Regions from separate parts of the Pantoea phytobeneficialis genome, predicted to be linked through region 3. Evidence: predicted binding sites of a transcription regulator. Region 3 holds the regulator's gene; each other region holds the start of a gene.
What was found. The regulator PurR, encoded in region 3, represses purine synthesis genes. The targets are predictions, from matches to a motif close to CANGCAAACGTTTGCNTG.
Positions count from the first base shown of each region.

Region 1: glyA (serine hydroxymethyltransferase) is a predicted target of PurR. The motif match lies at 2,173-2,190, and genes of this name have one in related genera.
Region 2: CTZ24_RS01700 (NCS2 family permease) is a predicted target of PurR. The motif match lies at 2,819-2,836, and genes of this name have one in related genera.
Region 4: CTZ24_RS16370 (NCS2 family permease) is a predicted target of PurR. The motif match lies at 2,438-2,455, and genes of this name have one in related genera.

Region 1 is NZ_CP024636.1:2,953,684-2,958,930, forward strand. Features, by position in the region: gene glrR (two-component system response regulator GlrR) at 1-303, shown strand, start outside; gene glnB (nitrogen regulatory protein P-II) at 382-720, shown strand; gene hmpA (NO-inducible flavohemoprotein) at 782-1,966, opposite strand; gene glyA (serine hydroxymethyltransferase) at 2,305-3,558, shown strand; gene CTZ24_RS13740 (ABC transporter ATP-binding protein) at 3,744-4,760, opposite strand; gene CTZ24_RS13745 (ABC transporter ATP-binding protein) at 4,753-5,247, opposite strand, start outside.
Region 2 is NZ_CP024636.1:377,731-382,977, reverse strand. Features, by position in the region: gene CTZ24_RS01705 (Na+/H+ antiporter) at 1-1,239, opposite strand, end outside; gene CTZ24_RS01700 (NCS2 family permease) at 1,380-2,729, opposite strand; gene CTZ24_RS01695 (glutathione S-transferase family protein) at 3,083-3,748, opposite strand; gene soxR (redox-sensitive transcriptional activator SoxR) at 3,798-4,274, opposite strand; gene soxS (superoxide response transcriptional regulator SoxS) at 4,358-4,786, shown strand; gene CTZ24_RS01680 (hypothetical protein) at 4,968-5,247, opposite strand, start outside.
Region 3 is NZ_CP024636.1:1,905,156-1,910,402, forward strand. Features, by position in the region: gene punC (purine nucleoside transporter PunC) at 1-1,043, opposite strand, end outside; gene punR (DNA-binding transcriptional activator PunR) at 1,152-2,063, shown strand; gene purR (HTH-type transcriptional repressor PurR) at 2,060-3,085, opposite strand; gene cydH (cytochrome bd-I oxidase subunit CydH) at 3,371-3,460, shown strand; gene CTZ24_RS08910 (C40 family peptidase) at 3,523-4,308, opposite strand; gene CTZ24_RS08915 (Grx4 family monothiol glutaredoxin) at 4,672-5,004, shown strand; gene rnt (ribonuclease T) at 5,040-5,247, opposite strand, start outside.
Region 4 is NZ_CP024636.1:3,549,070-3,554,316, forward strand. Features, by position in the region: gene CTZ24_RS16355 (ketose 1,6-bisphosphate aldolase) at 1-460, shown strand, start outside; gene CTZ24_RS16360 (carbohydrate kinase family protein) at 462-1,514, shown strand; gene CTZ24_RS16365 (response regulator) at 1,451-2,197, opposite strand; gene CTZ24_RS16370 (NCS2 family permease) at 2,625-3,923, shown strand; gene CTZ24_RS16375 (AMP nucleosidase) at 4,132-5,247, opposite strand, start outside.

The sequences.
Region 1 (5,247 bases), 1.0 Mb from region 3:
GTGGGTGCCAGCTGGCCTGGCAATGTGCGTCAGTTGGTGAACGTGATCGAGCAATGCGTGGCGTTGAGTACCTCGCCGGTGATTGGCGATGCGCTGGTGGAGCAGGCGCTGGCGGGTGAAAATACGGCACTGCCGACCTTTGTCGAAGCGCGTAACCAGTTTGAGCTGAATTATCTGCGCAAGCTGCTACAAATGACCAAAGGAAATGTGACCAATGCGGCGCGTCTGGCTGGACGCAACCGCACTGAATTCTATAAGCTGCTGTCGCGCCATGAACTGGACGCCAGCGATTTTAAAGAGTAGCTTGCTGCGGCTGCGGCAGAAACACTTATACTATCTGTTACCCGTCCGGCCACGGAGGGAGTGAAAAAAGGATCTGTCATGAAAAAGATCGATGCAATTATCAAACCATTCAAACTCGATGATGTACGTGAGGCGTTAGCCGAAGTTGGCATCACCGGGATGACGGTCAGCGAAGTGAAAGGTTTTGGTCGTCAGAAAGGTCACACCGAGCTGTATCGCGGTGCTGAGTATATGGTCGACTTTCTGCCGAAAGTAAAAATCGAAATGGTGGTGGGCGACGATATCGTTGATACCTGCGTTGAAACCATCATGAAAACCGCGCAGACCGGCAAGATCGGCGACGGTAAAATCTTTGTCTTTGATGTTGCGCGTGTGGTGCGTATCCGTACCGGCGAAGAGGATGAAGAGGCGATCTAAGCCCCTCGAATTGCTGAAAAGCCCGCAACGTTCCGCGTTGCGGGCTTTTTTATTGCAGGATTTACAAAACCTTATGCGGGCCAAATACCTCGTAATGAATACGATCCGCATCGATGCCGGCATCCAGCAACTGGCGAGCGACAAACTGCATAAACGCCAGCGGGCCACACAGCCAGAACTGACGGTCTGCCTCGCCCAGAGCGGCAGAAGCGGAGCCTAAATCCATCAATCCCGCCGCATCGTAACGCCCCGTCTCTTCGGCAGCGGGCTGGCGATACCAGATATGGCTGGCAAAATGCGGCAGGCGGCTGCCCAACGCTTTGACTTCTTCAACAAACGCATGTTGTTTGCCATCTTCCGCCGCATGCAGCCAGTTAACTGCCGCCGGATGCGTCTGTGCAGCCAACGTGGCGAGCATTGCCAACATTGGCGTTTGACCGACACCCGCCGAGATCAGCGTGACGGGTGTGGTCGGTGTCACTTGCAGGAAGAAATCACCCGCCGGTGCCGCGCACTGCACCACATCACCGACTTTTGCCCGATCGTGCAGCCAGCCGGACACCGTGCCCAGATCTTCACGTTTCACCGCAATGCGGTAGCACTGACCATTTGGTTGATGCGTCAAGGAGTACTGGCGGTGTTGCAGATTTCCTGTGCTGTCCGGGCGCAGACTGATCGCCAGATACTGACCAGGCAAGAAATCTGCCACTGCCTCGCCATCGACGGGGGCCAGTTCGAAACTTTTAATCACGCTGCTTTGCTGCTGAATGGCGCGGATGCGGAAATCACGCGCGCCACGCCAGCCGCCGATTTTCGCCTCTGACGTGCGATAAAGGGTTTCTTCACGCTGGATAAACACCTCAGCCAATACCCCATAGGCTTTACCCCAGGCCTGTAAGACTTCCTCGCCGGGGTTCAGCAGTTCCTGAATGGTCGCCAGCAGATTCTCACCCACGATAGCGTACTGCTCCGGCTGAATATTCAGGCTGACATGTTTCTGGGCGATTTTTTCGACCGCGGGCAACAACACCGCAAGGTTCTCCAGATTGGCGCCGTAAGCGCAGATGGCATTGAACAGCGCTTCACGCTGATTACCGCTGCGCTGGTTGTTCATGTTGAACACGTCTTTGAGTTCCGGGTGCTGCGTCAGCATTCGCTGATAGAAATGGCCGGTGAGCTGGGGGCCTAATTGGGCAATGGCGGGCAGGGTCGATTTAACGGTAGCGATGGTTTGCGCGTCGAGCATGGTGAATCCTCATGGCAATTTAAAAGATGTATTTTAAATGCATCTTATAATCCAGGCGCAGGGGTTGTAAATCCCCCTGATCGTTGCGGGATCTTTCGCCTGCTCTGGAATCCGCCTCGCAAACCTGAAATTTTTTCCGCTTCATGCTGAGGAAATATCGTGATTCACAGGGTTGCAAAAATGCGTAAAAAACCCGTTCCAGCGCCTTGCCAATCGTTTGCGTAAAAAGAAAGGATTGCGGCTACCGTCACCTGCCAAAACGGTTTACACTGTTGGCCTTCGCCCCTTAGCGGGGCTTAAACTGCCGTTAAAAAAGTTAGCTGAGTCAGGAGATGCGGATGTTAAAGCGTGATATGAACATTGCCGATTATGATGCCGAGTTGTGGCAGGCGATGGAGCAAGAGAAAGTGCGTCAGGAAGAGCACATTGAACTGATTGCTTCTGAAAACTACACCAGCCCACGCGTTATGCAGGCGCAAGGTTCACAGCTCACCAATAAATACGCGGAAGGGTATCCGGGCAAACGCTACTACGGCGGATGTGAATACGTAGATATCGTTGAACAGCTGGCTATCGATCGCGCCAAAGCGCTGTTTGGCGCAGATTACGCTAACGTACAGCCGCACTCCGGTTCTCAAGCTAACTTTGCGGTGTACACCGCGTTGCTGCAACCGGGCGATACCATTCTGGGTATGAACCTGGCGCACGGTGGTCACCTGACTCACGGTTCTCCGGTTAACCTGTCCGGTAAACTGTATAACGTGGTGCCATACGGCATCGATGAAACCGGTAAAATCGACTACAACGAACTGGCTGAACTGGCGAAAACCCATAAGCCGAAAATGATCGTTGGCGGTTTCTCGGCATACTCTGGCGTGGTTGACTGGGCAAAAATGCGTGAAATCGCCGACAGCGTGGACGCCTGGCTGTTCGTGGACATGGCTCACGTTGCTGGCCTGATCGCTGCTGACGTCTATCCGAACCCGGTTCCGCATGCACACATCGTAACCTCAACTACCCATAAAACCCTGGCGGGTCCGCGTGGCGGCCTGATCCTGGCGAAAAACGGTGACGAAGAGCTGTACAAAAAACTGAACTCCGCGGTGTTCCCGGGTGGTCAGGGTGGCCCGCTGATGCACGTTATCGCCGGTAAAGCGGTTGCGTTCAAAGAAGCGATGGAGCCTGAGTTCAAAACTTACCAGCAGCAAGTAGCCAAAAACGCCAAAGCGATGGTGGAAGTGCTGCTGGAGCGCGGTTACAACATCGTTTCTGGTGGCACCTACAACCACCTGTTCCTGATTGACCTGGTGAGCAAAAACCTGACCGGTAAAGAAGCGGATGCCGCGCTTGGCCGTGCCAACATCACCGTCAACAAAAACAGCGTGCCGAACGATCCGAAAAGCCCGTTTGTGACCTCTGGTATCCGTATCGGTACCCCAGCGGTAACCCGTCGTGGCTTTAAAGAAGCGGAAGTGCGTGAACTGGCTGGCTGGATTGCTGACGTGCTGGACAACATCAACGACGAAGCCACCATCGAACGTACCAAACAGAAAGTGCTGGATATCTGCGCACGTCTGCCGGTTTATGCCTGATAAGGCCTGAGTTCGAAGCGATAGAAAGGATGGCGTTAAGCCATCCTTTTTTTTATGCCTTGTGAATAACATCAGTGGTCGCGGCGCGATTTATCGCGCAGGTTAACATCACAGAAGACAGCGCGATAAATCTCGCCGCTACAAATGAATACAACTACGCTGGCTTCCATCGACTGTGAACTTTCTTATGCCCCGGATTCAACCGGTGCCAGATGGCAGGCCACGCGCTGCCCCTCCGCTTTGGTCGCCAGCACGGGGCGTTCTATGCGACAGCGTTCAGTAACATAAGGACAGCGGGTATGAAAGCGACAGCCCGATGGTGGGGAAAGTGGGCTGGGTAGTTCACCCATCAGACTAACGTTTTTACCGCGATTGCAGGGATCCATGCTCGGTGCGGCACGCAGCAGGGCCTGGGTGTAAGGATGCAACGGCGTATTGAAAAGCGTTTCCGTATCGGCGACTTCCACCACCTCACCGAGATACATCACCGCCACCCGGTGAGAAATATGCCTGACCAGCCGCAGATCATGGGCGACGAATAACACCGTCAGATTGAGTTTTTGCTGCAAATCCAGCAGCAGGTTAACCACCTGCGCCTGCACCGAAACATCCAGCGCCGACACCAGCTCATCGGCGATCAACACCTGCGGCTCCACAGCCAGCGCGCGGCTGATACCAATGCGTTGACGTTGCCCACCGGAAAATTCATGTGGCAGTTTGTCGATAGCGTCGAGCGGAAGACGAACCAGCGTCATCAATTCACGAATGCGGGCGGGAATCTGCTCTTTGGGACACATGTTGTGTACCGACAGCGCCTCGGTCAGTACCTGCCCTACAGTCATGCGCGGGTTCAGCGAACTGTAGGGATCCTGAAAAATCATCTGCACCTGACGGTTAAAACTACGCCGCGCTTTGCCGCGCAGCGTGGCGATGTCTTTACCATTGAAGTAGATTTTACCTTCATTGGTTTGCAGCAGTCCGACCATTGTTCTTGCCAGCGTTGACTTGCCGCAGCCCGACTCACCCACCACGCCGAGCGTTTCTCCCGGCAGCAGATCCAGCCGGACACCGTTTAGTGCCTGGACAAACTTACGTGGCTTGCCCTGAATTTTTTCGAAGATCGACTGTGCCACCGGAAAGTGCACAATCGCTTCCTCGACGCTGACAATCGGTAGCGCTCGCTGCGCGATCACTTCACTCATTTCCAACCCCTTCCGGCAACCTCAGGTTCGCGTGATGATGACAGGCAACCTGATGATGTGGATTTATCACCTCAGACGCAGGCAGTTGCCTGAGACAAACGTCAGTTTTATAACGACAACGTGGGCTGAAGCTGCATCCCGCTGGCAGATCGAGCAGGGAAGGGGGCGTGCCCTCAATCGACAGCAGCGGTTGGCGTTCACCACCATTTTGCGGCACGGAGGCGATCAACCCCTGAGTATATGGATGGCGGGGCTGACGGAAGATCTCCTCTACCGGAGCGGTTTCGACGATCCGTCCCGCGTACATCACCGCCACGCGATCGCATAGCTGGGCGACTACGCCAAGGTCGTGGGTGACAAAAATAATCCCCATATCGAGCTGATCGCGCAGATTAAACAATAGGTTGAGGATTTGCTCCTGAATGGTGACATCCAGTGCGGTGGTCGGTTCATCGGCCAGCAGCAGACGTGGATTCCCTGCCAGCGC
Region 2 (5,247 bases), 1.5 Mb from region 3:
CACACCAACCAGCAGCGAAAACAGGATCACGCCGGTAGAGAGGAATACCAACTCGTAGCGCGCCGGGAACGGGTCACCGTTGCTGAGGAACAGAGGAATTGACAGCACACCGGCAAGGGTAATCGCCCCGCGCACCCCGGCAAACGAGGCAATCAGCAGTTCGCGCAGGGAGTAGCTGGCAAATTCCAGCGGCTTTTTCTTGAGGAAACGCAGGCTGGCGCGTTTCATCATCCACAGCCAGCCAAAACGCACCACCATCAGCGCGGCATACACCAACACGATGTCGGTGAACAGCATCCACAGCTCGACATTGGGATCGGCGTTGGCCTGTGCCACCGAGGTTTCAATAATGTCCGGCAGTTGCAGGCCGAGCATCAGGAACACCATGCCGTTGAAGACAAATTCCAGCATCTGCCACACGCTGTTGGCGCGTAAACGCATCGCCAGCGGAGCCTGGCGGATGATACCGGAACGGGTGATGGTCATACCGGCCGCCACTGCCGCGAGGATCCCGGAGACACCAAGGTGTTCCGCAATCAGATAGGAGGCAAACGGCAGCAGCAGCAATAACACCGTCTGCGTTGCCGGATCGTCACCGCTCCAGCGACTCAGCAGACGCAGCGAGCGGCCATACAGCCAGCAAACCGCGACCCCGGCCACCAGGCCGCCAACCGCCACTTTGAGGAACTCGACGCTGGCACCGCCCCAGGTGAAGACCATAGTGCCCATCGCCACGGCGACAGCAAACTTGAGAGACACCAGGCCGGATGCGTCGTTCATCAGGGCTTCGCCCTGCACAATCGACATGATTTTTTTCGGGATGCGCCCTTCCCCAACGATACCGGAGAGCGCCACCGCATCGGTCGGTGACAGCACCGCCGCCAGCGCAAAGGCCGGAATCAGCGGGATACCCGGCACCAGCCAGTAAATCAGATAGCCGATACCCACCACGGTGATCAGCACCAGCACCAGCGCCAGTCCGATGATCTCACGACCGTGATGCAGAAATTCGTTAATCGGTGTTTTCCAGCCGTCGGCGAACAGCAAGGGCGGAATAAACAGCACCAGAAACAGTTCGGGATCAAAATCGACATGCAGACCAAAGGTCGGCCAGGCGAGCATTGCACCGGCCGCGATCTGCACCAGCGGCAGCGGGATTTGAAACGGCAAGATACGTGCCGCAACACCAGAGAGTGACACAACCAGTGTCATGATGAGAATGGTAAAGAAGATTTCCATGCTTTCCTTAGGCGAATCATTTTCGTTAAAGCGATGTTTGTTGCGCAGGAAAGTGTAAAACAAAACGCCGCACGACGGGAAAACCCGACGTGCGGCAGTACAAGGAAAGCGAATAATTCGGATTTCAGGAAAATTTCAGGTCAGATGGCCCAGCCACCGGCGTAGAAAGCCACCAATGCCACAGCAATCACCACCGTACCGATATTCAGCTTGCGCCACTCACCGGCAAACAGGCGACCAATCACCAATGCCGCGAAGCCGAGCATAATGCCGGTGACGATGTTGCAGGTCAGCACGATAAACACCGCCGTCAGCAGGCCGGACATGGCATCAACGAAATCATTGAAATCGATTTTCGCCACGTTGCTGAGCATAAGCAGACCGACATACATCAGCGCCGGAGCAGTAGCATACGCCGGCACCAGATACGCCAGCGGCGACATAAACAGAATCACCATGAACAACAGACCCACTACCACCGCCGTCAGACCGGTTTTACCGCCCGCCGCCGTACCGGCCGCCGATTCGATATAGACCGCCGCCGGGGAAGCGCCCAGCAGACCGGCAAACAGGCTGCTGACAGAGTCGGTGGTCAGGGCGCGGCCACCATTGATGATCTGGCCGTATTTATCCAGCAGATTAGCCTGGCCGGCCACCGCCCGGATGGTGCCGGTAGCATCAAACACCGCCGTCATCACCAGCGCCAGCACCGTCGGCAGCACCGCGGGTTTGAGCGCGCCCATGATATCGAGGCTGAACACCAGCGACTGACCGCTGGCATCTTTCAGGCTCGGCATGGCAAACAGCCCCTGATATTTCACTGCCGGATCAAAAATCAGTCCGACAATCGAGATCGCCACAATGGTCAGCAAAATGCCGCCAGGGACACGGCGCTTCTCCAGCCCGAAGATCGCCGCCAGACCCACCAGCGCCATAATCACCGGGAAGGAGGCGAAGTGGCCCAGTTCAACCGGCAAACCCGCCGCCGGGTTTTTCACCACCAGGCCAACGCTGTCAGCCGCGATCAGCAACAGAAACAGGCCAATACCGATGCCGGTACCATGCGCTACGCCCATTGGCAGGTTGCGCAGAATCCATGCTCGGATGCCGGTCACCGAGATCAGGGTGAACAGCAGCCCCATCAGGAACACCGCACCAAGCGCCACCGGCACGCTGATGTGCTGACCTAGCACCAGGCTAAAGGCGGTAAACGCCGTCAGCGAGATAGCGCAGCCAATCGCCATCGGCAGGTTGGCCCACAACCCCATGATGATCGAACCGAAACTCGCCACCAGGCAGGTAGCGACGAATACCGCGGTCGGTGAGAAGCCCGCTTTGCCGAGCATACCCGGTACCACGATGACGGAGTAGACCATCGCCAGGAAGGTGGTTAAGCCCGCCAGCACTTCCTGACGCACGCTACTGCCGCGTGCTGAAATATTGAACCAGCCGTCCAGTTTTCCACTGGCCGGGCGAGATTCGCCAGACATAATTAATCCTCTGAATTTTTGCTGTTGTGAGTGGCCGCACGACTGACGTTTGCCTGCCATCCTGGTGCACGTTTCTCCAACGGAGAAACAACGCAAACGTTTACGTAGTCGCGTATTTCTGGTCGTAAAAGGGGGAACTCAGAAAAAAGGCAAACGATTATCCGGTGATTGGCCTGAGATTTTCAACTGCTAATCTGCATCGATACAGGATAATCCTCATTGCATAACAGAAATGCAACGTAGTTTCGCTGCCCCGGCGTGCGCGAGTTTCAGTGGAACAGACTGGAAATTATAGGAATTTTTATGCGCATTTTTGTTGCGCAACCAAATGATAGCCGGGTTGCGCAACATGATTATTGGCTGAAATTGATCGGGCCACCCTGCTCAATCGCCCGCTGCCAGGCGGCGCGTTGTTCCAGCCCTTCCAGCCAGTGCTGACTGGCAGGCATATCACGCAGGCCGGTACGCGCACGCATCGCCAGCAGCGGAAAACTCATCTGAATATCGGCGATGCTAAAACGATTACCGGCGAAGTAAGGGTGCTGACTCAGGTGCTGTTCAATCACATCCCCATGTAATCTCAACTGCTTGTTCAGCCAGGCTTTCTGGATCCCGGCGCTCAGAGCCTTACCGGCCGGGCGCAACAGCCAGGGCACCGGTTTTTTACCCAACTGCCCGAACACCAGTTTCATCACCAGCAGGGGCATCAACGACCCCTCGGCGTAATGCAGCCAGTAACGCGCCGCAATTTGCGCATCTTCATCGGACAGCTTTAATCGATATTCGGCGTCATATTTGTCGGCCAGATACTCCAGGATTGCGCCAGATTCCGCGATCACGCGATTGCCATCGGTGATCACCGGAGATTTCCCCAACGGATGGACTTTCTTCAACGACTCGGGTGCCAGCAGGGTGCCTTCACGTTGGTAACGTTTGATCTGATAAGGCACTGACAGCTCTTCCAGCAGCCACAGCACCCGATGTGAACGAGAATTTTCAAGATGGTGAACAGTGATCATCATGGCTTCCTGACCAATGGTTGGACCAGCAAGTATAGATGATGTCGCCTCAGCGTTTCTGCTCGTCCTGTTGCGGATCGAGCAAAACCGCCCCTGAACCTTGCTCGCCCAAACGGTCGCCAGGGTTACGCAATGGACAGTCACGCATTGACAGGCAACCACAGCCGATACAGCCATCAAGATCGTTACGCAGCCGCGTCAGGGTTTCGATGCGTTTATCCAGTTCCTCACGCCAGTGCTGCGTCAGCGCATCCCATTCCTGGGTCGACATGCGCTTGTTAGCCGGCACATGCATCAGACTGTCGCTGACCGTGGCGAGGGGAATACCAATGCGCTGCGCAATTTTAATGATCGCCACGCGGCGTAGCACATCACGGCTGTAACGCCGTTGGTTGCCGTTATTACGCGTACTGGAGATCAATCCTTTGGTTTCGTAAAAGTGCAAAGCCGACACCGCCACACCGCTGCGCTTCGCCACTTCACCCGGCGTCAGCACCGGTTTCGGGTAGTTGCGTTCTTTTTTCATTTCGCTCTTTACCTCAAGTTAACTTGAGGAATTATACTCGCTCCCCATTGAAACTTCGAATCTCTACTCAGAAGGATGTGGTTATGATGCAAGAGGAAATCATTCATTCACTGACTCACTGGATCGATCAGAATCTGGATAAAACCCTGTCGATTGATGAAGTAGCGGCGAAATCAGGTTATTCCAAATGGCACCTGCAACGTATGTTCCGTACCGTGACGAAACAAACGCTGGGCGGTTATATCCGCGAACGCCGCTTAACGCTGGCCGCTGAGGCTCTGCGTCAGACACAACGTCCGGTATTTGATATCGCTATGCAGTACGGCTACGACTCACAGCAAACCTTTTCCCGCGTGTTTCGCCGTCAGTTCTCGCAAACGCCCACCGCGTATCGCCATACCATGCGTCGCCAGGCGATGATTCAGCGCCCACGTCTGGTGAGCTTTGATTGCAACGAGAATATGGCCAGCTTTACCCAGCGTACTACCGGCGAGTGCTGCCCGGTTCGCTAACCTTGCCTGCGCGCCCCGCGCGGGCGCTCCCTGCCCTGTCTATTCGTGCGCGATAAATCGCGCCGCTACAAATCCGTGGTAACGCCATAAATTTCCGCACGCTGCCGATACGTGCGCGATAAGTCCGTGGCAACGCCATAAATTTCCTTACGCTGCCGATACGTGCGCGATAAATCCGTGGCTACGCCATAAATTTCCGCATGCTGCCGATACGTGCGCGATAAATCCGTGGCAACGCCATAAATTTCCGCATGCTGCCGATACGTGCGCGATAAATCCGTGGCAACGCCATAAATTTCCGCACGCTGTCGATACGTGCGCGATAAGTCCGTGGCAACGCCATAAATTTCCTTACGCTGCGGATACGTGCGCGATAAGTCCGTGGCAACGCCATAAATTTCCTTACGCTGCCGATACGTGCGCGATAAATCCGTGGCAACGCCATAAATTTCCGCATGCTG
Region 3 (5,247 bases):
CTGGCGACAAAACATAATCCGAGTTGTAGCAAATTTTGCAATGAAGCAGCTTTGCCTGTTGCCTGGGGGAAGGGCAGCAGGGCACTGGCGACCACAATCGGATAGATAGCCCCATTTGCCAGCGCCATACCACAGAACGGCAACAGCAATGCCCACAGCGCGGGGGCGGAAAGCTGCGTAACCGCAAACAGGCTAAGAATGCTCAGGCTGTAGATCACCAGTAACCACGGCAGCAGTTGTTTCCCCTGAAAACGATTCAGCAGCGCGCGGCAGCCAAATCCACCGATCAGGAAGGCGATAGTTTGCGGCACATAACTCAGGCCAATATCTGCCGGTGATAAACCGGCATCGGCGAGGATAAAGGGCGAGCCGGTCAACCAGGCAAAAAAGCTGGCGGAACAGGCAGAGTAGATCAATACGTTGCCGCTATAAGTACGCGATACCAGCAGCGTCAGCCAGCCAGGCTGCGGCGCTCGCATGGTGTCGGCTCGTACGGGATTCGCCAGACGCAGGGTGCCAATAAGCAACACCAGGGTTATCAGTGTCAGCAGCAGAAAGATACTACGCCAGTGAAAATGGCCCATCAGCCAGGCACCGAGTAACGGGGCGAGCGCCGGAGACAAGGCGACCAGCGGCATAATGGTTGCAAAAACTTTGTTGGCCTGGTTTTGCGGATAACGATCCACCACCAGCGCCTGCCAGCTAACAGCGGCAGCGCAAACACCCAGCGCCTGCACAAAGCGCAGCGCCAGCATCAAACGGACGTCGCTCACCCACAGCATGCCCAGACAACCCAGGGCAAAAATCGCTAATCCCGCCAGCAGAACCGGTTTACGTCCGAAGCGATCTGACAGCGGTCCCCAGAAGACCTGCGCACAGGCAAAACCACCAAGGAACAGACTCAGACTGGCGCTGATGGTACCGGGGGCGGTAGCAAAATCCTGCTGCATGGCACCGAATGCCGGCAGGTACATATCCGTAGCAAGAAAGCCCAGCATGCTGAGTAAAGCAAGATAAGGCAGAAATCCTTTTGATGACAACATGGTAATTCTCTTTAGACAGGAAAACGCGGAGGAGTGTAAAAGCGTGCACCAGGTTTTGTGAAACGCTAATATTTGCGCGGTGCTATCAAAAAATTTGCAGGCAAAAATATGTGGTCTGAATATGCGCTTGAAGTGGTAGATGCGGTGGCCCGCAGCGGTAGTTTTAGTGCGGCAGCACAAGAGTTACATCGGGTGCCTTCTGCCATCAGCTACACGGTACGGCAGCTCGAAACCTGGCTGGCGGTGCCGTTGTTCGAACGTCAGCATCGGGAAGTGGTGCTGACGGCAGCCGGGGAGCATTTTGTCCGGGAAGGGCGTAGTGTTATCAAAAAAATGCTGGCGACGCGGCGGCAGTGCCAGCAGTTGGCAAATGGCTGGCGTGGTCAGCTGAGTATCGCGGTGGATTGCATCGTTAAACCTCATCGCACCCGACAACTGGTGAAGGATTTCTACCGCCACTTTCCCGACATGGAGCTGATTATCAGTTATGAAGTGTTTAATGGTGTCTGGGATGCACTGGCCGATGGGCGGGTCGATGTAGCGATTGGGGCCACTCAGGCGATCCCGGTCGGTGGGCGTTTTGCCTTTCAGGATATGGGCGCGTTGAACTGGCGCTGCGTGGTCAGCCCCGATCATCCGTTGGCAAAAAGTACCTTGTTGGATGACGAGACGTTGCGGGCCTGGCCTTCTCTGGTGCTGGAAGACACTTCGCGGGCGTTGCCGCGGCGCATGACCTGGACGTTGGATAATCAACGCCGGCTGGTGGTGCCGGAATGGGAAACCGGCGTCGACTGCCTGCTGGCGGGACTTTGCGTGGGGATGGTGCCGGGCCATTTAGCCCGGCCATTACTGGATAGCGGAGCATTAACCGAGTTACCGTTACCCACGCCGTTCCCGGATAGCCCATGCTGCGTCAGTTGGTCGGAACAACGGAACTCGCCAGCTCTGGGTTGGTTGCTGAGTTATCTCGGCGATGCCGAAACGCTCAACTATGAATGGTTGAGCGAAACGGAAACCTAGCGGCGGTAGTCGCGGAACGGGCCGTCAGCGACTGAACGGCGTTCAATTAGCGTTGGCTGAACTTCAATGGTTTGCGGTTCTTCACGTTTGCTGGTGATACGATCCAGCAGCATTTCCAACGCTTTTTCACCTAACTGAGCTTTGGGTTGATGAACGGTGGTCAGCGCCGGCGTGAAATAACGTGCGTTGCGCACGTTGTCATAGCCGATCACTGAGATATCCTGCGGGACCCGCAGACCCATTTCATCCGCAGCACAGATCGCGCCCATCGCCATGATATCGCCACCGCAGAACACAGCAGTCGGGCGTTGCTTCTGATTGAGGATCTGCTGCATCGCCTGATAACCGGATTCCGGTTCAAAATCGCCCTGCACAATCCACTCGGGCCGCACGGTGATGCCTGCCTCATTTAGCGCCTGCATGAAACCGGCATGGCGGCCACCGCCGGTGTTGCGCTCCATTTGTCCGGGGATGGCACCAATGTCACGATGACCGCGTTCAATCAGGTAACGCCCGGCGAGATAGCCGCCCTGAAACGCATTGTCCTGCACCGTATCGGTAAAATCGCCACGCGATGCGCCCCAGTCCATCACCACCATCGGGATATTACGGTTCTCTTCCAGCATGGTCAGCAGGTCGTCAGGGTATTCTGAACACATCACCAACAGGCCATCGACACGCTTCTGCGCCATCATCGACAGATATGCGCGCTGTTTTTGCAGGTCGTTATGCGCATTGCCCAGGATCAGCGTGTAGCCGCGATCGAAACAGTGATTTTCCACCGCCTCGATAATCTCGGCAAAATAGGGGGCTTCACTGGAGGTGGCCAGCAGCCCCAGCGTTTTGGTGTGGTTGACTTTCAGGCTGCGCGCCACGGCGCTGGGCGAGTAATGCAGCTCTTTGATCGCTTCCCATACGGCGTTACGCGTCTCTTCCGCGACAAAACGCGTTTTGTTGATGACATGCGAAACCGTGGTGGTGGAGACACCGGCGCGTTTCGCCACATCTTTAATTGTTGCCATGAAAATGGTACTCCCGGGCTTATCGCAACTAACTGATAAGTATATTGTTAAACGTTTGCGTCTGCTAATGGTTTTGCGCCCCGATTTTCGGGGCGAATGGCGAAGAAAAAGACATTAACACCTGGTCAATAACGCTTTAACTTGCCGCAAACACAGCGTGCGCAAAATCTGTTGCGCAACGAAAGGCGGCGATTCTAGCAAGCTGGCGCGGATAAGACGAGATTTTTGCCGGAGGCTGTGAGAAAATTACGATAACCCTTCATTTATTGTGACTAAGGAGTTGTGATGAGTACAGACCTGAAACTGGCGCTGTTTACCACTGTGGGCGCGCTACTAATGATTATCGTGTTCAGCTTCACCGCGATCCTTCATTAATAAAAAAGCCGGACCTGAAAATCAGGGTCCGGCTTGTTGTTTTATCGGGTATCGGGCGTTTTTTAGCGGATAGTTTTGGGGGTCATCATACGGCGTGCCCCGACGTAGTGTTTCAGCCAGTAATCCTCACCCAATGCACTGATTTGAATATCTTTACCGGTACGAGGCGACTGGATAAATTTGCCATTACCAAGATAAACACCGACATGATCGGCAGTGCCGCGATTATTGATGCGGAAGAACACCAAATCCCCTTTCTCCAGCATATCGCGCTTAATCGGTGCCGCATCCCGCAGGTGATACATTTCGTTGGCGGTGCGCGGGAATTTATATTTGACCAGGTCTTTGTAGGCGTACCACACCAGACCGCTGCAATCGAAACCGGTATGCGGTGAAGTGCCACCCCATTGGTATGGTTTACCAATCTGCCCCATCAGCTTGTTCATCGCGGTTTCGCGTGCTTTCTGATAGCGCTGACGGTGAGAATTGCTCATCTTGATGGTGGTCAAATCGCGGTCATCGTCCTGCTTCGCGCTTCTCTTTGCCAGACGTTGGTGACCATATTTTTTTGACGGTGATTTCAGCAGGGCTTTCTTGCTGCGGGTTTTATGCAGCGCCGTTTCCATTTTCGGCTGTTTTTTCAGCTTTAGCTTCTGAACACTGGTAGCAAGACGGGATTTTTTGGTGCTGGTTTTTACCGGACGTCGCTTGCGACGCTCATCTTCGCGCGCACTTTTTTTCTCAGCGTTATGCAAACTGGCATTGATGGGCGCATGCGGTGACGCAGAAGCCACATTAAAAAACAGTTGGGCGAAAGCCAGCATAAAAAGCGTAATGAGTAAACGCATAGTCCGGTACAGGTTAAGCAGTCTGAAGAAACAGCCCGCAGCTATGTTAGAAAAATCTGATCAACGATCAGCACCGAGATGATTCTAATCCAGTTTTTTTCTAAAAGGTAAGGCATTTTTCTATTAATGTGTTAGCAGAGTTGATATGGGGCAAAAATGAGCGATTTCAGCTGGTTAACCCAGCAGATATATTGCTAATTATTAATCGGTTCATGCTTAATCATGATATGAAAATGTTATTTATGGCACCGGAACTTAACAAACATGGCGATTGATGTGCCTGAACCGCAAAATCCCGTTTTAGTGCGGGGGTGAAATCGCTACAATAAACAAACACGAAGTGAGGAATTAAGGAAGGCAAAAATGAGTACTGTTGAGAAAATCCAGCGCCAGATCGCAGAAAACCCGATCCTGCTGTACATGAAAGGTTCGCCGAAACTGCCAAGCTGCGGTTTCTCTGCACAAGCGGTACAGGCTCTGTCTGCCTGTGGTGAGCGCTTCGCGTATGTTGATATCCTGCAAAACCCGGATATTCGTGCCGAGTTGCCAAAATATGCCAACTGGCCGACCTTCCCACAGTTGTGGGTTGATGGCGAGCTGGTCGGTGGTTGCGACATCATCGTCGAGATGTTCCAGCGTGGTGAACTTCAGCCGCTGATTAAAGAAACTGCTGAGAAGTATAAAGAAGCAGAATAAGCGTTAAGGCCGACAGTCGTCGGCCTTTCTTTTGGTCACTCGGCGGAGTCTTCTTCCGACAGTTCGTCACTGAACGCCAGTGGCCAGCCCCCCAGACGTTTCCAACGGTTCACTAACTCGCAAAACAGGATGGCGGTTTGTTCGGTATCGTACAGGGCGGAATGCGCCTGGGTGCTATCAAAATCCATCCCTGCCGCTTTACAGGCTTTTGCCAGCACCGTCTGACCCAATACCAATCCACTT
Region 4 (5,247 bases), 1.6 Mb from region 3:
ACTTGGCGCAGTGGGCGGCGATGAAGGTGGCGCGTTGTTTGGCGAGGCCGACAGCAATAAATTCACCGATCCACAACTGGCAGCCGAGTTTGTGCGCAGCACCGGCATTGATTGTCTGGCCGTGGCGATCGGCAATGCGCACGGTAAGTATAAAGGCGAGCCGAAACTCGATTTCGACCGGCTGGCGGCGATCCGTGATGCGGCACGCGTGCCGTTGGTGTTGCATGGCGGTTCAGGTATCAGCGACGCCGATTTCCGCCATGCCATCAGCCTGGGCATCCACAAAATCAACTTCTATACCGGCATGTCGCAGGCGGCACTGGGGGCGATCGAGAACCAGATTGCCCAGCGAGAGGCGCGTTATGACGCCTTTGCCGAGCTGCTGATGGCGGTGGAGCGTGATATCAGCAACGTGGTGGCTCAGCAGATGCGGGTGTTCGGCAGCGCCGGGAGGGCCTGAGATGACAATACGCAGCGGCATCCTGGCAGCGGGCAGCATGTTGGTGGATCATGTACAACGCATCAGTCACTGGCCGGAACAAGGCTGGCTGGCGGAGATTCACCACAGTGAAAAATGCAGCGGGGGGGCCGCGCTTAACGTGTTGTTCACACTGGCGCGTATGCAGATTGATTTGCCGCTGGCCGGGGTGGGGATGATCGGCGAGGACAGCGACGGTGATTTTATCGTGCAGTTGCTGGACCAGCATCAGGTTGATCGCCGCCTGGTACAGCGCACCCGAAGCGTGAACACCGCCATGACCCAGGTGATGACCACACCGGATGGTCAGCGTACGTTTTTTCATGCCCGCGGGGCCAATGCACAGCTCGATTTACCGCATTTTGCCGCTATCCATACCTCCCATCGCATCTTCCACCTCGGTTATCTGTTGCTGCTGGATTGCCTTGATTTACCGGATGAACATTGGGGCACGCGCGGTGCCCATCTACTGGCGCAAATGCAGCAGCGCGGCTATCTGACCTCGCTCGATCTTGTGTCGCGCGTCGGGGAGTACCAGGCGCTGGTGGTGCCCGCACTGCGCTGGCTCGATTATCTGGTGATTAACGAACTGGAGGCGCAATCCCTGACCGGTGTCAGGCTGCGCAGCGCGACGGGGATCGCACCGCCTGACGCCTTTGCGGCGGCGGCGACCTGGCTGGTGCAGCAGGGCGTCCGGCGACGCGTGGTGATCCATGCGCCAGAAGGGGCATGGGGCCAGGAGGTCAACGGTGAAGGGCGCTGGCAACCGGCGTGGCAACTGACGCCAGAAGAGATTGTTGGCAGCGTCGGGGCCGGGGATGCCTTTTGTGCCGGCGTGTTATACGCCAGTCATCAGGGCTGGCCAATGACCGAGACGCTGAAGCTGGCGCATACCTGCGCCTGTTTTAATCTGCACGCGGCGAATGCGCTGGACGGCACCCGGCCACTGGCCGAGATGCAGCGCTGGATGGATCAGGCGATTTGTGTGACATGCACGGCAGAGGCCGGGCGCATCACATCCGCAGAGAAAACATAACCCAGACCACGGATGGTGCGGATCAGGCTCGGCTGATGCGGGTTCATCTCAATCTTGCGGCGCAACCGCATGATCAGCACGTCAATGGTACGGTCGAACACATCCAGCGTTTCGCTGTGGGTGAGCTCCAGCAACTGGTCGCGCGTCAGTACTTTACGGGCATGACACACCAGGGCGCGCAGCAACGCATATTCACCCTGAGTTAACGTCACCGTCTCACGCTGGGGGTTAAACAGTTGGCAGCGCGTTTCATCCAGTCGCCAGCCGTTAAACTGCCAACCCTCGTCCTGGGTGCTGACGGGTTGCGCCAGCCGACCACAACGGCGTAATGCTGCACGCGCCCGTGCAACAACCACGCGGGGATTAAACGGTTTGGCGATATAATCGTCAGCGCCCATCTCCAGACCCACCACCATATCCGCCTCTGATCCCATGCCCGTTAGCATGATCACCAGCAGCTCAGGCCGTTGGCGCTGCATTTGCTGTAGCACCAGCAGACCATTGGTGTCCGGCAGCATCATATCCAGCATCACCAGCGAGATTTCCGGGTGTTTATCCAGCAACGTCAGCGCATCTTTTCCCTGATGGCAGCTGAATACGGTAAAAACATGTTCACTCAATACATCGTGCAGCAGTTCGCATACCGCGCGATCGTCATCCACTACCAGAATTGCGGGCTTCATTACGGGCCTCTTTTGTTATGGAAGGGTTAACGAGAGTGTATACCGACCACTTTTGCCTGCTTAATCAGGCAACAGAAACGTGAGCGGCATCGCCTGACAGAGTTTGAAAGCGTGCGTTACCGCAATCTTTTTTCGCTACCCGGTTGACGGATGGGAAAACGATTGCGCGCACATGGTGCAATGCACCATAATCGCGCCTCGTTCTGGTTCAGAATTGTCTGAGTCTAAGATACAGTCGTGAAGGTAAACGATTGCGTCCTGTTATGGCATAGCAATTGCTATGAGGACAGGGGGAAAGGAGTTTAGTAACAAGGCGGATTGATGGCCGAGCATGCAGCCGTCTGCCTTTTCCCGCAACAATAACGCGCATGCACACCCCATTGGCAAGAGAACGCACGTCAGTGACGTCTCCCCATCACGAGAGATGATGATGTTAGAAAAACTATTCAAGCTAAAAGCGCACAACACAACGGTCCGCACCGAAGTTATCGCGGGCATAACCACCTTCCTGGCTATGGCCTATATCCTGTTTGTTAACCCAAGCATTTTGGGTGCGACCGGTATGGATAAGGGCGCGGTTTTCGTGGCCACCTGTCTGGCGGCGGCAATCGGCTGCGTGCTGATGGGCCTGATTGCGAACTACCCGATTGCGCTGGCGCCGGGTATGGGCCTCAATGCCTTCTTTACTTACACCGTGGTGCTGCACATGGGCTACACCTGGCAAATCGCGCTGGGTGCGGTGTTCCTGTCAGCCTGTATCTTCTTTGCGTTGTCGGTGTTCAAAATCCGTGAATGGATTATCGCCAGTATTCCGCTGCCGTTGCGTGCCGGGATTGCTGCCGGTATCGGCCTGTTCCTGGCGCTGATTGCGCTGGAAGGCGCGGGTATCGTGGTGGATAACCCGGCGACCCTGGTGGGCCTGGGCGATCTGACCAAACCTGGCCCGCTGCTGGCGCTGCTGGGCTTCGTCATCATCGTGGTACTGGAAGCGCGTCGCGTGACCGGTGCGGTGCTGATCGGCATCCTGATCGTCACCTTCCTGTCGATGGGTATTGGCCTGACGCCGTTTGGCGGCGTGTTCTCTGCACCGCCGTCTATCGCTCCGACCTTTATGCAACTGGACATCGCCGGTGCCTTTAACGTGGGCCTGGTGAGCGTGATTTTCGCCTTCCTGTTTGTCGACGTGTTCGACAACACCGGTACGCTGCTGGGTGTGACCAAGCGTGCGGGTCTGGCGGATGAGCAGGGCAACGTGCCGAAAATGGGCCGTGCGCTGATCGCCGACAGTGCGGCTGCGCTGTTTGGTTCTCTGCTGGGGACTTCAACCACCACCAGTTATGTTGAATCGGCAGCGGGCGTCAGCGCCGGTGGCCGTACCGGTCTGACCGCGATTGTCGTGGCTATTCTGTTCGTGCTGAGCCTGTTCTTCTCGCCGCTGGCGGGTAGCGTGCCGGTATTCGCCACTGCGCCTGCGCTGCTGTTCGTGGCGGTGCTGATGGCTTCTGGCCTGGCGGAGATTGACTGGAAAGACATCACCACGGCTGCGCCGGTGACGGTCACTGCGCTGACCATGCCGCTGACTTACTCGATTGCTAACGGTATCGCGTTTGGGTTTATTACCTGGACGGTGGTGAAGCTGCTGAGTGGCCGTACCAAAGAGGTGAATGCGGCGCTGATTATTATGTCGATCCTGTTTGTGATTAAGCTGGGTTGGTTGAGTGCGTAATTAACCTCACCCTGGTCCCTCACCCTAACCCTCTCCCGCAAGCGGGAGAGGGAACAGATTGAGCTAGCGCCCTCTCCCGCAATCGGGAGAGGGAACAGATCGAGCATATGGCACATCTCCCTCTCCCTTATGGGAGAGGGCCGGGGTGAGGGTCACAGACCGCACCTGCCCAGAGGGCCGGGGTGAGGGTCACCAACCGCACCGGGTCCTACCTGAACGGCGGTTCATTAAACGTGCGTAATTTGCGCGAATGCAATTTATCACCCTCCGCCCGCAGCAACTCCACCGCACAAATCCCAATCTGCAAATGCTCCGAAATCGCCCCTTCATAGAAGCGATTCGCCTGGCCTGGCAGCTTGATCTCCCCGTGTAGCGGCTTATCTGAAACGCACAACAAAGTGCCATACGGCACACGGAAGCGGTACCCTTGCGCCGCGATTGTCGCGCTCTCCATATCCACCGCCACAGCGCGACTCAGGTTAAAGCGCAACGCCGAAGCGGAGTAACGCAGCTCCCAGTTACGGTCATCGGTGGTCACCACGGTGCCGGTACGCAGGCGTTGTTTGACCTCTTCACCCGGCATGCCGCTCACCGCTTTGGTGGCGTCGTACAACGCGCGCTGTACTTCGGCAATGCTGGGGATCGGGATATCCGGCGGCAATACGCTGTCCAGCACATGATCGTCACGCAGATAGGCGTGGGCCAGCACATAATCGCCAATGGTCTGGCTTTCGCGCAGGCCGCCGCAGTGACCAATCATCAACCACGCATGGGGACGCACCACCGCCAGATGGTCGCAGATGGTTTTGGCATTGGATGGCCCCACGCCGATATTCACCAGCGTAATGCCGCGACGATTGGGTGACGTCAGGTGCCAGGCGGGCATCTGGTGCTTCTTCCACGCCAGGTCCGACATCATCGCTTCCGGGTCCTGGGTCTCTTTGGTGATCACCACATCGCCAGCACAGGCAAGGCTGTCGTAAGGTGTGTTCGGATCCTGTACTTGCTCAATCGCCCAGCGTACAAACTCATCGACATAACGCGTGTAGTTAGTGAACAGCACGAACGGCTGAAAGTGCTCAACGGCGGTGCCGGTGTAGTGACGCAGACGCGCCAGCGAGAAGTCGGTACGCAGCGCATCAAAATGCGACAGCGGGAACTGCGCGTCGGCGTTGAACAGGCCATCGGCGGTTTCATCACCAATCTGCGACAACTCGGTGGTGGGGAAATGACGGGCGATGCTGGCGCTCATGGAACGATCCAGCGACAGGTCCGAACCGTCGATCACGTAAGGGTAGGGGATCTCCTGCTGAGAGGGACCGAC